3 regions of the Exiguobacterium sp. s141 genome follow, and region 2 is predicted to be linked to each of the others. Evidence: riboswitches for the same ligand, from Rfam matches in the RefSeq annotation. Region 2 holds a riboswitch; each other region holds the start of a gene.

Region 1 (4,294 bases), on a different contig from region 2:
GGGTGCTCCATCAACCGCTCCCGAAAGTCGACCTCGTTCATTCCGTGTCAACGGGTTATGCCGGTGTGGTCGCGTCCTACATGAAAGAGACGCAAGGGATTCCGTTCATCTTGACGGAGCACGGCATCTACTCGCGGGAACGCGAAGAGGAGATTCTACAGTCGTATTGGATTCCAGCGCCGTATAAGCCGAGGTGGGTCCGTTTCTTTCACCATTTGTCGCGTGAGGCCTATAACGCGGCCGATGAGATCATCACCTTGTTCGAGCGGAACCGCGAATATCAGGAGTGGATTGGCGCCCCGAGCGAGAAGACGAAAATTATCGCCAACGGCATCGCCGATCGACAAATCCAGGCGACGGTCGACCGTCCGGAGCACGATCTCTTTCAAATCGGGGCCATCGTCCGCTTGGTGCCAATCAAAGATTTGAAGACGATGATTTACGCCGCCAAGATTTTGCAGGAGCGGCATCGTCTGTTCAAGCTGACGATCATGGGACCGCTCGATGAGGATGAGGAATATGCGGAAGAGTGCCGGTTGCTCATCGAACAGAGCGGGCTGACCGATTATGTCGAGCTCGCTGGAAAGGTTGATGTCCAAGCCTATTTGCCGAAGTTTGATTTACTTCTGTTGACGAGTATCTCGGAAGGTCAACCGCTCGCGATTCTTGAAGGTATGGCAGCCGGCATCCCGTGGGTCGCGACCGATGTCGGGGCTTGTTCCGAGCTCCTGTATGGACGAGAAGACGACCCGTTCGGTCCAGCCGGGTTTATCGTGCCCCCGGTTCATCCGGAAGCGGTCGCGGACAAGGTCGAGTGGATGATGGATTATCCGCAGGAGCGGATGCGTTTCGGTAAGAACGGGCGGGAGCGGGTCCGCCAATACTATCGTCTCCAACAAGTCGTGGACCGCTACAAGGCCATCTATGAAACGAGGAGGGAACAGTATGGCGGGCATCGGGTTTAAGTTGCAGAAGTTGTTCCAAGAAGACTACTATTCGTCCAGGTTGAAGGCGTACACGTTCTCGGGCCTCGTCACATCCGGACCGTGGTTGATCGTCATCTTGGTCGTCGGGACGATTCAATGGTTGGCGTTCCAAATGCCGATGTTATCGCTCGCCGAACGGACGCTTTTCATGATCTCGGTCTCGTACGCGTTCATCTTCTCGCAAATCTTGTTCAGCTTCCAACAGCTCGTCGTCACCCGATATGTGGCGGACTTGTTTTACGAGAAGAAAGCACATGAAATTTTCCCGGTCTTCACCGGGATGCTCAAAGTGACGATCCTCGCCGCGACGATTCTGTACAGTATCTTTTGGCTATTGTCGCCGCTCGATTTTCTGTACAAACTGACGTTGTTCGTTTTATTCATGACGATTAACGTCATCTGGGTCATGTTCTTGTTCTTGAGTGCCGCCAAGTATTATCAAGCGGTGGCCTATAGCTTCTTGCTCGGCGGACTCATCTCGGTCGGGAGTGTCTATGCGGTTAGTCGCCTCATGGCCAATCCGTCGAGTCTCGAGCTATTGCTCGGCTTCACGGCCGGGATGATTGTGACGTTGTTCGGCTTGTTCTTCGCGATGCTCCGGACGTTCCCACTCCGCTATGCCGTGAAAGAGTTTTCGTACTTCAAATACTTCGACCGCTATCCAGACTTGTTCGCCATCGGGGTGTTGTACGTGCTCGGGATTTGGGTCACGAACTTTATCATCTGGTTCGGAGAAGGACGCGTCATCATCGCGGACTCCTTCTTGTTTAATCCGTACTATGACACGGCCATCTTTTGGTCCTACTTGACGATCATCCCGACGCAGCTCTTGTTCATCGTCGCCGTCGAGACCCGGTTTTATGAGCGCTATCGCACGTTTTATGGATTGATCAACTACGGCGGGGCGCTCCATCAAATCGAGAAGGCGAAACAGACGATGACGTCGGTGCTGAAAAATGAGTTGATTCGACTCGCGCGCAGCCAAGGCGTCGTGACGTTGTTCGCCATCCTCATGGCAGGCGTGTTCGTCGGTTGGATCGGCGTCCCGGATGAGATCGGTCAAATCTTTCGGATGACGACGCTCGCGGCGTTCGCGAACGCGATGATTCTCATCTTGACGTTGTTGTTGCTCTATTTCGAGGATCGACGCGGGGCATTGTTCGTCAACATCTCGTTCTTCACGTTGAATGCGTTGTTCACGCTCTTGCTCTTGCCGCGCGGCATCGATTGGTACGGCGTCGGCTTTGCCGTCAGCACGACAATCACGTTCTTCTTGGCCGGCCTGCGTTTGATCTATTACATGGGCAAAGTCGATTATTACGTGTTCGCGGCCTCGAATCGACGCAAGCTCGGTACCGAACGGTTCTCTCAAATGGGGACGTTGTTGAACCGTCACTTCTCGCGATAAAGGGTTTTCAACAAAGATAAAGACTGATATGATGTGGTCGTAGACGACCGAATTTCATAATGTTTACCACTAGGGGAGTCGCGTGACGCGGCTGAGATGGACGAGGTCCAGACCCTTTGAACCTGATCTAGTTCACGCTAGCGTAGGGAAGTGGGCGAACCGATTGTTCTCGTACACTTTGTGTAAATCCGACGCCGCTTCCGTTATGGGAGGCGGCGTCTTTTTTTATCACAAAGGAGGAGACAAGAATGACATTCACCGCACATCTTCGACAAGAGGCCGATGCCTTGTTTCAAGCCAGCTTTGACCATCCGTTCGTCCGCGAGCTCGGAACGGGTGAACTCGACGAGGCGAAATTTCGGCATTACGTCATGCAAGACTCATATTATTTGAACCAGTTCTCCAAAGTGCAGGCGAAAGGCGCGACCCTCGCCCCGAACATGGAAGTAGCGAGCCGCTTTTTGACGCATGCGCTTCATACGATTGAAGCGGAGCATGCGTTGCACCGTGAGTTTTTCACCTTGCTCGACGTGACGGAGGCAGAGTGGGCAACGTTTGAGCCCGCTCCAACGGCTTACGCCTATGCGCTCCATATGCAACAGGCCGGTCCGACGCTCGGCGACGTGCTCGCGTCGATTTTGCCGTGCTACTGGGTCTATTATGAGATTGGGGAACGAATGAAAGATGCCACACCCGATCATCCGATCTATGCGACGTGGATTGCGACGTACGGTTCGGAATGGTTCCGCGATCTCGTCGAGGAACAGCTTGAACGGCTCGACGTGCTCGCCGGACAAGCGACAGCGGAAGAACGGGTCCGGTATCAACAGCTGTTCTTGAAGAGTTGTTATTATGAACATGCGTTTTGGGAAATGGCGTGGACGCTCGAATCGTGGGATTTACCGGCGGGGGTGACACGATGAAGCGCGACTTATGGGACAAAGTCAGAGCCGAACGGCCACTCATCCATAACATTACGAATATCGTCGTCGCTAACTTTTCGGCGAACGGGTTGCTCGCCATCGGCGCTGCGCCGGTGATGGCGTTAGCCGTCGAAGAAGTCGCGGACATGGCGTCTGCGAGCGATGCGCTCGTACTCAATATCGGCACACTCGATGCGACGACGGAACGTACGATGATTCGAGCCGGACAGGCGGCGAATGAATCGAGCCGGCCGGTCGTCTTCGATCCGGTCGGTGTCGGGGCGACCGCGTTTCGACGTGACGTCGCTACATCCATTTTGCAACACGTCCGCGTGACGGTCATCCGAGGCAATGCCGGAGAAATCGCGACATTGATTGGTCTCGACGCGGCGGCGCGCGGCGTGGACGCTGGGGAAACGCGGGTTGATTTGAATCACATCGCGCGCGCGGCGGCACGACGCTACAACTGTGTCGTTGCCGTGACCGGAGAGACGGATGTCGTCAGCGACGGGGACGCGACGATTGAAATCAAAGGCGGCACCGCAGCGATGGCCCGGACGACAGGGACCGGTTGTTTACTCAGTGCGGTCGTCGGTGCGTTCCTTGCGGTCGAATCCGACGCGTTGACGGCCACGGCGACAGCGCTCGCCGGATATGCCCGGTGCGGCGAACTGGCTACCGCTTTGGCGGACGGACCGGGCGACTTCCCCGTTCATTTCTTGAATGAACTCGGCAAGATGACGGCCGTCGAGTTGCCGAGCGACCGTATTGAGGTGGTGTCATGATGCGGCCGCAAGTATTGACGATTGCCGGTTCGGACTCTGGCGGGGGAGCGGGAATCCAAGCTGATTTGAAGACGTTTCAAGAGCTCGGCGTGTTCGGGACGAGCGTTCTGACGGCCGTCACCGCTCAAAATACGCGCGGGGTGCATGGGGTCGAAGCGGTGTCGCCGGAACTCATCACGCAACAACTCGATG
Region 2 (4,294 bases):
GACGTTAAGCGAATCTACATAATCCGCATTCTGGCTCAAGTTGGCTGCACCGTTCGCGACCATGTTCGCGAACACCAATCCATCTAAACGTTTTAAACCCACACCAAATCCTCCTTCGTTCTCGTCAGTCATTCGTCAGACGAACGCCTTGTACGAATATGTTTACCGACGAAACGTTTAATCCTAAAGTTTCACCGAGCGTGTATTTTACACGGCTTTGCACGTTGTATGCGACTTCCGACACTTTCGTCCCGTAGCTCACAATGATGTGCATGTCGATATGTACGTCTTCTCCATCTTGACGTACGACCACGCCTCGGGCGTAGTTTTCACGCTTCAATAGTTCTGCAATCCCGTCTTTCAATTGAGCTTGAGACGCCATTCCCACAACGCCGAAACATTCCATCGCCGCACCGCCTGCGAGTGTTGCGACCACGTCGTTCGTGATGTCAATATTGCCATATGTTGTCTTCATTTCAATTGCCATATGGAGTAGCCTCCTTCATTCGGAATGATTCCTTCACTACATTCTACAATAAGTACCTAGTTATTAAAAGAACCTGCTCCATAAACTCGGTCAATTGTAGCCGTAACCCTCATTCATTATTAAAATCCTTTCCAGTAATGTCAAGTTTTTTTCTTGTCATCCTATGATTTTCTAGTTGCATCGTGAAAAAACCCGTGCTAATATAAACGAGTGTCTATTAGGACGAACCCACATAAAAAAGGAGGGGAAACGCATGGCACGTAAATGCTACGTAACAGGTAAATCACCTAAATCAGGTAACAACCGTTCGCACGCACTCAACAAGACAAAACGCACTTGGGGTGTAAACGTACAAAAAGTTCGTATTCTCGTTGACGGTAAACCTAAACGAGTTTGGGTTTCAGCTCGCGCTCTTAAATCAGGTCTCGTTGAACGCGTATAATTTTTATACACGAACGAAATAAATCCCAGCGGCATTCGCCGATGGGATTTTTTTGTGTTCATTTTTTGATATACAGCACGAGCACCGTGCCTTCATGCACAATCAAATCCGCTGATTCGCCGGCCCACTCGTTCGAGATCGTGAGCGCCTCATGGCTGACGACATCGTGGTGGTCGAGCGGATATTTGACGCCACGGATTGACACGTTCGCCCGTTTCCACGGGACGAGCGACAAATAGTGATCGTCTTGACGTGGGAGCTCGTGACGCCCGGTTCCGACAAGACGAACGGTTTGCCCGGCCGTGAACAAACACATCTCTGGATACGCCTCGAGCAGCCCAATATTACCGAGCGTCATGTCGAGGCGTCCACCGAGAGCGCCGTACACGAGCATCTCCGTCGCCCCGTGTCCACGGGCCGCCTCGAGCGCGATCTCAAGGTCGGTCACATCTTTTTCAGATGGGTAACGGACGGCGTCGATCGGCACTTCGCCCGTGAAAGAGTCGAAATCGCCGACGACGAGATCCGGGTTCAGCCCTTGGTTCAACAGTGTCTCGTACCCCCCGTCGACGCCGATGATGTAATCGACGTCACGAGGGAGTCCCGAGATTGGTTCCGGGCTGGCCGCCACGATCAGCACCCGCATTAGCGGACGTCCCGGGTCGCGAGCGTGGCGAAACGTGGTGCCGAGACGAACAAGAGAACGAGGACGACGGCCGACACGAGGAAGGACGGCAACATATACGTCATGTTATAAGCAAACGAATAGGCAACGACCGGCCCTTCCGCATACTCGGCGAAGAAAACGATCCCTGATAAAACGTGGGCGCCGTAGCGAAGCAAAGAACCGAGGAGCGCCCCGAGCACCAAGTAGACGACGAGCGTCTTTTTCGCCTCGTCCTTGGCGGCTCGTTTCACTTGTCCGGCGAACAGTCCGGCCATACCGACGACACCATAAGCGAACGTGTAGTCGAGCAGGAACTGGACCGGCGTGAAGATGTAAGCCCCGAACAGCAGTTGCAACGTTCCGACGAGCGCTCCTGTCGCCAGTCCTCCTTTTAATCCATGGCGGTACGCCATCACGAAGATTGGCAACATCGCCAGGCTGATCGATCCACCCTGCGGCATCCGGAACGGGATGAGCAAATCAAAGATCAAGCCGAGTGCGGCGAACAATGAGATTTCAATGAGCGCCTGTAGTTTTAAACGTTGTTTCATCTTATTCCCTCCTAATTATATGAGCGAACGACAAAAAGCAGCATGACGTAAACGCCATGCTGCTATCGAGTAGCAACGTGCATTTTCGCCACATCCCTACGTCCGTGTGAACGGAACAGGTTCAAAGGGTTAGCAAATGCCTCTCAGCCACAGAATGTGACACCCCTTGCGACAATATTTGTTGTTCTATTGACGATTATACACGAGATGCGTGACGAATGCTATCGATTGCGTCTTTATAGCTCGGCTCGTTATAGATGGCTGAGCCAGCCACGAGCACATCAGCTCCAGCGTCGATGCATAATTTCGCCGTCTCTGCGTTGACACCGCCGTCGATCTCGATTTCAAAGTCGAGACGACGCGCTTGGCGCATCTCGCTCAGCGCTGCAATTTTCGGGACGACCGATTCGATGAATGCCTGGCCCCCAAAGCCAGGGTTTACCGTCATAAGGAGCACCATGTCGACGTCACCGAGCACATGTTCAATCGACGACAGCGGCGTATGCGGATTCAAGACGACACCACACTTGGCGCCAGCCGCTTTGATTTGTTGCAACACGCGATGCAAATGATTCGTCGCTTCAACGTGGACGGTGACGATGTCTGCCCCGGCCTTGATAAAATCTTCGACGAACCGTTCGGGCTGGTCGATCATCAAATGGACGTCTAACACCATGTCCGACTTCTTCCGTAAGCTCGCTAACACCGGTAGGCCGATTGAGATGTTCGGGACGAATTGACCGTCCATGACGTCAAAATGGATGTAATCCGCTCCAGCCTCTTGGACCGCCTTCACTTCTGCCTCTAAATTGGCGAAGTCCGCCGCTAAAATCGATGGTGCAATTTTAATCATGTCAGTACCTCCGTTGTCTATCGTTTAACTCTGCCATAAACGTAACATAATTCTCATAGCGGGTGGAAGCGATTTCTCCAGCTTCGACGGCCGCTTTGACGGCACAACCTGGTTCGTTCAAATGGGCACAACCGCGGAATTTACAGTCATCGTGCCGCTCGACGAACTCAGGGAAACACCAGCGCATCTCTTCGACTTCGAGTTCTTCTGGGAACTCGAGGCTCGAGAAACCAGGCGTATCGGCCACGAGCCCGTCGGCAAGCGTGATCAGCGTGACGTGACGCGTCGTATGCTTACCGCGCCCGAGTGATTTCGAGATTTTCCCGGTCGCAAGTTCAAGCTCAGGTGCGACCGCGTTCAAGAGCGAGCTCTTGCCGACCCCGGTCTGTCCGGCGAATACGCTCGTCTTCTCCTTAAACGACCCACGAATTTGTTCGATTCCCGATCCGTCCTCGGTCGAAGTCTCGATGACCTCATAGCCGATCGAACGGTATAAGGCCGCTGCTTCATGAATCTTCTCCCGTTCCGACTCCGTCAACAAGTCCATTTTCGTCAAAACGATAATCGGATGGACTTGCTTCGATTCAATCAAGACGAGGAAACGGTCGAGCAGATGGAACGAGAACGCCGGCTCTTTTACCGAGAATAACAAGAACGCTTGATCGATATTGGCGATTGGCGGACGGACGAGATGGTTCGACCGCTCGTCAACAGCCAATATATAACCGGTACCATCCCCTTGGTCTTGGATGTCGACATCGTCGCCGACGACAGGTGAGATGTTCCGGTTTCGGAAATTGCCGCGGGCGCGACAACGGATCTCTTGTTTCTCTTCCGTCATGACGTCATAAAACCCGCCTTGTAATCGAATAATCGTACCTTTCATTCCATTACCTCCTTAGAAAAAGAGGCGACGCGCACGCCACCTCTTCATTGTGATTCTTTTGCTTGTGCGTAAGTCACCGTATCCGTGCGAACAACTTCGCCATCGACTTCAATCGTCGCGGTTCCGACTTCGTCCGGTGCGATGACGAGCGTATACGAGTAAGTCGTCGTCTCCGTTATCTTATCACGCAACACCTCGACTTCGCCACGGGCATCGACCGTCCGAATGACGACTTCGAGCGCTTCAGCCTCTTCCCCTTCGGGCGGCGGCTCGATTTCGACGTTGACTTCCCGTTCGATTGAGACGTCGGTCGGTTCGACCCCTTGTGACACGATGACGGTCAGTTCCGTCCCCGGGTCGACTGCCGTTCCTGCCGTCGGGAGTTGGCGGATGATTTGATTTGCAGGA
Region 3 (4,294 bases), on a different contig from region 2:
TCATCGCCGGCGACGGCATCCAGCATACATACGCCGACATTCATCCGTTCAAACTTGACGACGGCACGTACGCCACCGTCTATGAGAGCGCGAACGGAGACATCGCCAACGGTCCCGAGTCGGTCGCGCCGCTGTTTTGGCAAGAAGCATCGTTCCTTCAATTCGTCGAAGAAATCGAGAAACGAAAATATGGGACGAGTGCCCCACCGACGGACGTCGTTTTGACCGAAGACGAGTTTCAGGCGCTCTATAATCGCCACGCCTACACATCCGCGCTCATCGTCGAGCTCGACGAATGGGGCGTACAACTGGCGCGCGATCCGCTCGAGAACGTCATCATCGCGGGAAACGGGGTCAAGGAAGTGAAGGCCGACTTGATCGTCTTTGAAGTCGAAGGCGGCTACGCCATCGTCTACGACCGAGACGGTGAGATCTTCAAAGGGCCGGAGTCGATTGCTCCGCTGTTTTGGAGCGAGACGGATTATGAAAACCTACTCGAGAAACATGAATGACTTATGGGAAGCGTCGCTTCAAGTCCCGGTACTCGAGTAGCAAATTGAGCCATTGCGCCGGCTTATCGCTCGACTCAGCTACATCGTACCGGTACCTCGTCACATATACATGCCACGACAAGGCACGATAGACGCAACCGAGCTCTTCGGCGATCAATAGATGACGCCAAAGTACGTCCTTGGGTGCGACGCCGCTCCACGCTTCCAAGTAAACCGTACGCATCGTTTGAATCTGTTCATACCAGGCGACCTCGTCTTCTTCCGGCAATAAGTCGTACAGCGCGTTCCAAAACACGCGCACGCTGATGACGGTCGCGTCGCCCCAGTCGAGGATACACAAATCATTCGTCCGTTCCCGCCAGAAGATGTTGCCGCCGTGCAAATCACCGTGCTCGAGACTCATCGGCATCCCAATCGCCAGCTCATCGCACATCGCGATCAATTCATCTTGAAGCGCGAGCATGGCCTCGGCTTTGTATTGCTCGAGCCCGGCGCAGAGCTCAGGTAAATACGTACGGATTTCGTCCTTCAACTTGTCCGGTCGGCGGTCCGGGATGCCGTAAGACAAGCAGGTCTCGATCTGGTCGATCTCCTGTCGCTGCAGCTGTGCGTATTGACGCAACGCCGCTTCGTATCGACTCACGTCCGGTCGTTCATGTAACGCCTCTCCGCCGATGTCTCGCATGAGCAACCAGTTCCGGGCTGAATCGATGGCGATGACGTCAGGGACGAAATCAGGATGCCGCTCGGCCAGAAACGCCGACAGATTGGCTTCGCCGCGGCTGATATCGGTCACCGCTTTGGCGTAGTAACGTTCCTCATTGAGCGCGCCAACAAGCAAGTACGTCAAATCGGTATCTTTGATCACGTGCCACCTCGCATTCGGCACGTTTGCCTCAATCCATCGTTCGAACCGTTCACGAAACGATCGTTCACGCCATGGGATTGCCTGTCTCATCCTTTTCACCCTTTCTTTCATCATCTCCTAGGAGGAAACGATATGGACGTTGTATATTACTCATACCCGGTCGATGCCATCTTGTATATGTACTTAGGGGCGACGGCCGTCGTCAGTCTCATCATCGGGCTGCTCGTTTGGCGTCTGTTCAAGCGCCGAGCTGTCGGCTTTTGGACAACGCTCGTTCTCAGCTTTGTCGGGCTGTCGCTCTCGCTCGTCTGGTTTCAAAACGCGTCCGTCGCCGTGTTCATAGGGACACTCCCGTGGCTGATCAATCTCGTCTTCTCCCTTTTGTTGTACGGCCTGTTCGTCGGCATCATCTATGTCGCGTTCCGACCACGAAAGCTCGACCGCGTCAAGTGACGGTATGCTATACTCATGTTAATAAACGACCACTAGGGGAGCCTTCGGGCTGAGACGGCATGCGCCGGACCCTTCGAACCTGATCTGGCTCATACCAGCGTAGGGAAGTGGTGTGGGATTCGTCTGTCTTTCCACGCCACTTTTCCACTTGGAGAAGTGGCGTTTTCATTTTGAAAGGAGACTATCTATGCGTATTCAACAACTCACTTGGATGGCGATGCTCATCGCCATCGCCGTCATCGGCTCCCTGTTCATCTCGATTCCGACCGGTGTCGCCCGTGCCTATCCGATTCAACATATGGTGAACGTCATCGCCGCCGTCACCGTCGGGCCGATCGGGGCCGTTCTCGTTGCGTTCGTGACCGGAATCGTCCGTGTCATGACCGGTACCGGGTCGCTCTTGGCCTTTCCCGGAGGTATGATTGGGGCGCTTTTGGCCGGGGTCTTCTATATGAAGACGAACCGCGTCGCCTTCGCCGCATTCGGTGAAGTCATCGGGACAGGGCTCATCGCCTCGCTCGTCGCCGTCCCGTACGCCAAGGTGTTGATGGGGAGCGAGTTCGGGGCACTGTTCTTCTTCCCGGCCTTCCTTGCGTCGAGTGTGACTGGCGCCGTGCTCGGCTGGATCGTCTTGGCTCGGGTCAAGCAATTACGACCGCTCGAGGTGAAACGATAAATAGGAGTTTCCCCCGCTGAAAAAAATGGTAAAATCAGGATAACACATACTGGGAGGTCATTTCTTGAATCGATTGACGCTATTATTGGCGGCCACCGCTTGCCTGTTCATGTCCGGTCTCTTGTACACGCTCGAACGCATCGCCACGTTCACCCGCTGGAATGCTCAGATTGCGACAGGCACGTTTTCCAGCGAGCCGATGTTCGTCGATGTGTTGCTTCAAAACGTGTTCATCTCGATTTTCGGAGTGGCTGCCATCTTCCTCTTTTTCAAAGCGGGCAACGCTGTTCAAGGCTCAACGACGACGAAAACAGGGACGGCCGACTTATGACGGCTGTCCCTGTTTGACGTGATACACCCAAATCTCTTCCCCGTTTGCCTCATCAATCAAGCCGCTGTCGACAAATCCACCCTTCGCATAAAATCGTTTCGCCGGTTCGTTCGTCGGATGGAGACTGAGGATGAGGTCATCCACATCGAATCGCTCTTGAATCCACACGAGTGCCAACTGTAAAAAGCGTGACCCGATTCCTTTCCCTTGCTCTGTCACATCGATCATAAATCGATCGAGCCAGATGTAACGCTCCACCTTGTTCTCGGCCCCAATCATCATGAAGCCGACGGGATGATCATCGCGACAAAGTGCATAGCACTGCCACGCATATTTGACATCGGTTTCCATCTCGCGGAGCGATTCGGCGTTCGTTTCGATAAAGCGAGCTTGGTCAGAAGCGACGGCCAAGGCGACAACAGCCTCCCGATTCGTGTCATCGACAAGTTGAATCGTCAGCGTATCGGCAGCCATCGGCGCACCTCTTCCATGTCCAGTCCGCGCTTCGGCAAGATAAAGGCGCTGACCGAGGAGTTGTATAGATACACATAATCGTCCTCCTCGACGACTTCCTTGATTCCTGCCCATGACACACGCGTCTCGCCGAACTCATTTAAATCGCGCAGACCAGTCTCCTCCAAATCCATCGTGTGGGGACCAATCATGCCTTCGTTGCTGCGTTCGTCGATGAGACGCCGCGTCTGCTTCCGGACATGCCGTTCAAAGTATTTCGGATAATACAGGAACCAAAGAATACTCGCGACCCCGTATATGCCATATAGCCACCAGTCCGTCTCTTGGAGCCACGTCGCCAGCACGAAAGCAGCGCCTAAAAAGATAAGTGGTCCGATGATTCGCTGCAGGAGAATCATCCGCTTTCCTGTCTTCGAACGTTTAATATGGCTCAAGTTGAACCGGATATAGTCGTCTTCTGTCAATTCGTATTGGATTTTCATCATCATTCCCTCCTCGGTGTCCTATACGTCTCACGTGAAGAAAAGTTCCGTTCAGAACGTTGATTGGATAAACTAAAAGAAAGGAGTGACATCATGAAACAAATCCACCATCTCTGCATCCAAACGCCCGATTACGAGGCGTCCAAACGATTCTATGAGGCGCTCGGCTTCGAGCTCGTCCAAGAGTCACCCGACTTCCACACCCGAGCGTTCAACAGCTGGCTCAAACTCGGTGACTTTTATATCGAGCTTCAAACGGCAAAAGTCGACGAGACGTTGTCGCCTTATTCGAAGCACGTGGCCGGCCCGGTCCACTTCGCGCTTTATGTCGATGACCTCGAAGCGGAAGTAAGACGGCTAGAATCACTTGGCGTGACGTTCCTACCAAAGCACGGCGGGAACATCTACTTCGTCGTTGACGGTCATTTGAGTAAATTAAAAGCTCCAGAAGGCACGATTATCGAGCTCCGGGACACGTTTGTCATCAAGTGAGGCGCT

The links. A riboswitch is a leader RNA that binds a small molecule or an ion and turns the genes downstream of it on or off. The one in region 2 is predicted to bind thiamine pyrophosphate.
Region 1: another riboswitch for thiamine pyrophosphate. It lies ahead of tenA (thiaminase II); the one in region 2 lies ahead of thiT (energy-coupled thiamine transporter ThiT).
Region 3: another riboswitch for thiamine pyrophosphate. It lies ahead of thiW (energy coupling factor transporter S component ThiW); the one in region 2 lies ahead of thiT (energy-coupled thiamine transporter ThiT).

What each region holds. Positions count from the first base shown of each region.
Region 1 is NZ_JACSLJ010000006.1:104,390-108,683, reverse strand. It holds gene pelF (GT4 family glycosyltransferase PelF) at 1-965, shown strand, start outside; gene pelG (exopolysaccharide Pel transporter PelG) at 946-2,394, shown strand; TPP riboswitch at 2,456-2,560, shown strand; gene tenA (thiaminase II) at 2,643-3,317, shown strand; gene thiM (hydroxyethylthiazole kinase) at 3,314-4,102, shown strand; gene thiD (bifunctional hydroxymethylpyrimidine kinase/phosphomethylpyrimidine kinase) at 4,102-4,294, shown strand, end outside.
Region 2 is NZ_JACSLJ010000002.1:440,874-445,167, reverse strand. It holds gene KNP74_RS06805 (DAK2 domain-containing protein) at 1-102, opposite strand, end outside; gene KNP74_RS06800 (Asp23/Gls24 family envelope stress response protein) at 125-487, opposite strand; gene rpmB (50S ribosomal protein L28) at 741-929, shown strand; gene KNP74_RS06790 (thiamine diphosphokinase) at 988-1,575, opposite strand; gene thiT (energy-coupled thiamine transporter ThiT) at 1,575-2,147, opposite strand; TPP riboswitch at 2,224-2,324, opposite strand; gene rpe (ribulose-phosphate 3-epimerase) at 2,344-3,000, opposite strand; gene rsgA (ribosome small subunit-dependent GTPase A) at 3,002-3,886, opposite strand; gene pknB (Stk1 family PASTA domain-containing Ser/Thr kinase) at 3,931-4,294, opposite strand, start outside.
Region 3 is NZ_JACSLJ010000006.1:147,420-151,713, forward strand. It holds gene KNP74_RS12845 (hypothetical protein) at 1-512, shown strand, start outside; gene KNP74_RS12850 (aminoglycoside phosphotransferase family protein) at 514-1,470, opposite strand; gene KNP74_RS12855 (hypothetical protein) at 1,513-1,833, shown strand; TPP riboswitch at 1,858-1,956, shown strand; gene thiW (energy coupling factor transporter S component ThiW) at 2,021-2,509, shown strand; gene KNP74_RS12865 (hypothetical protein) at 2,574-2,840, shown strand; gene KNP74_RS12870 (GNAT family N-acetyltransferase) at 2,835-3,314, opposite strand; gene KNP74_RS12875 (YcxB family protein) at 3,296-3,796, opposite strand; gene KNP74_RS12880 (VOC family protein) at 3,890-4,288, shown strand.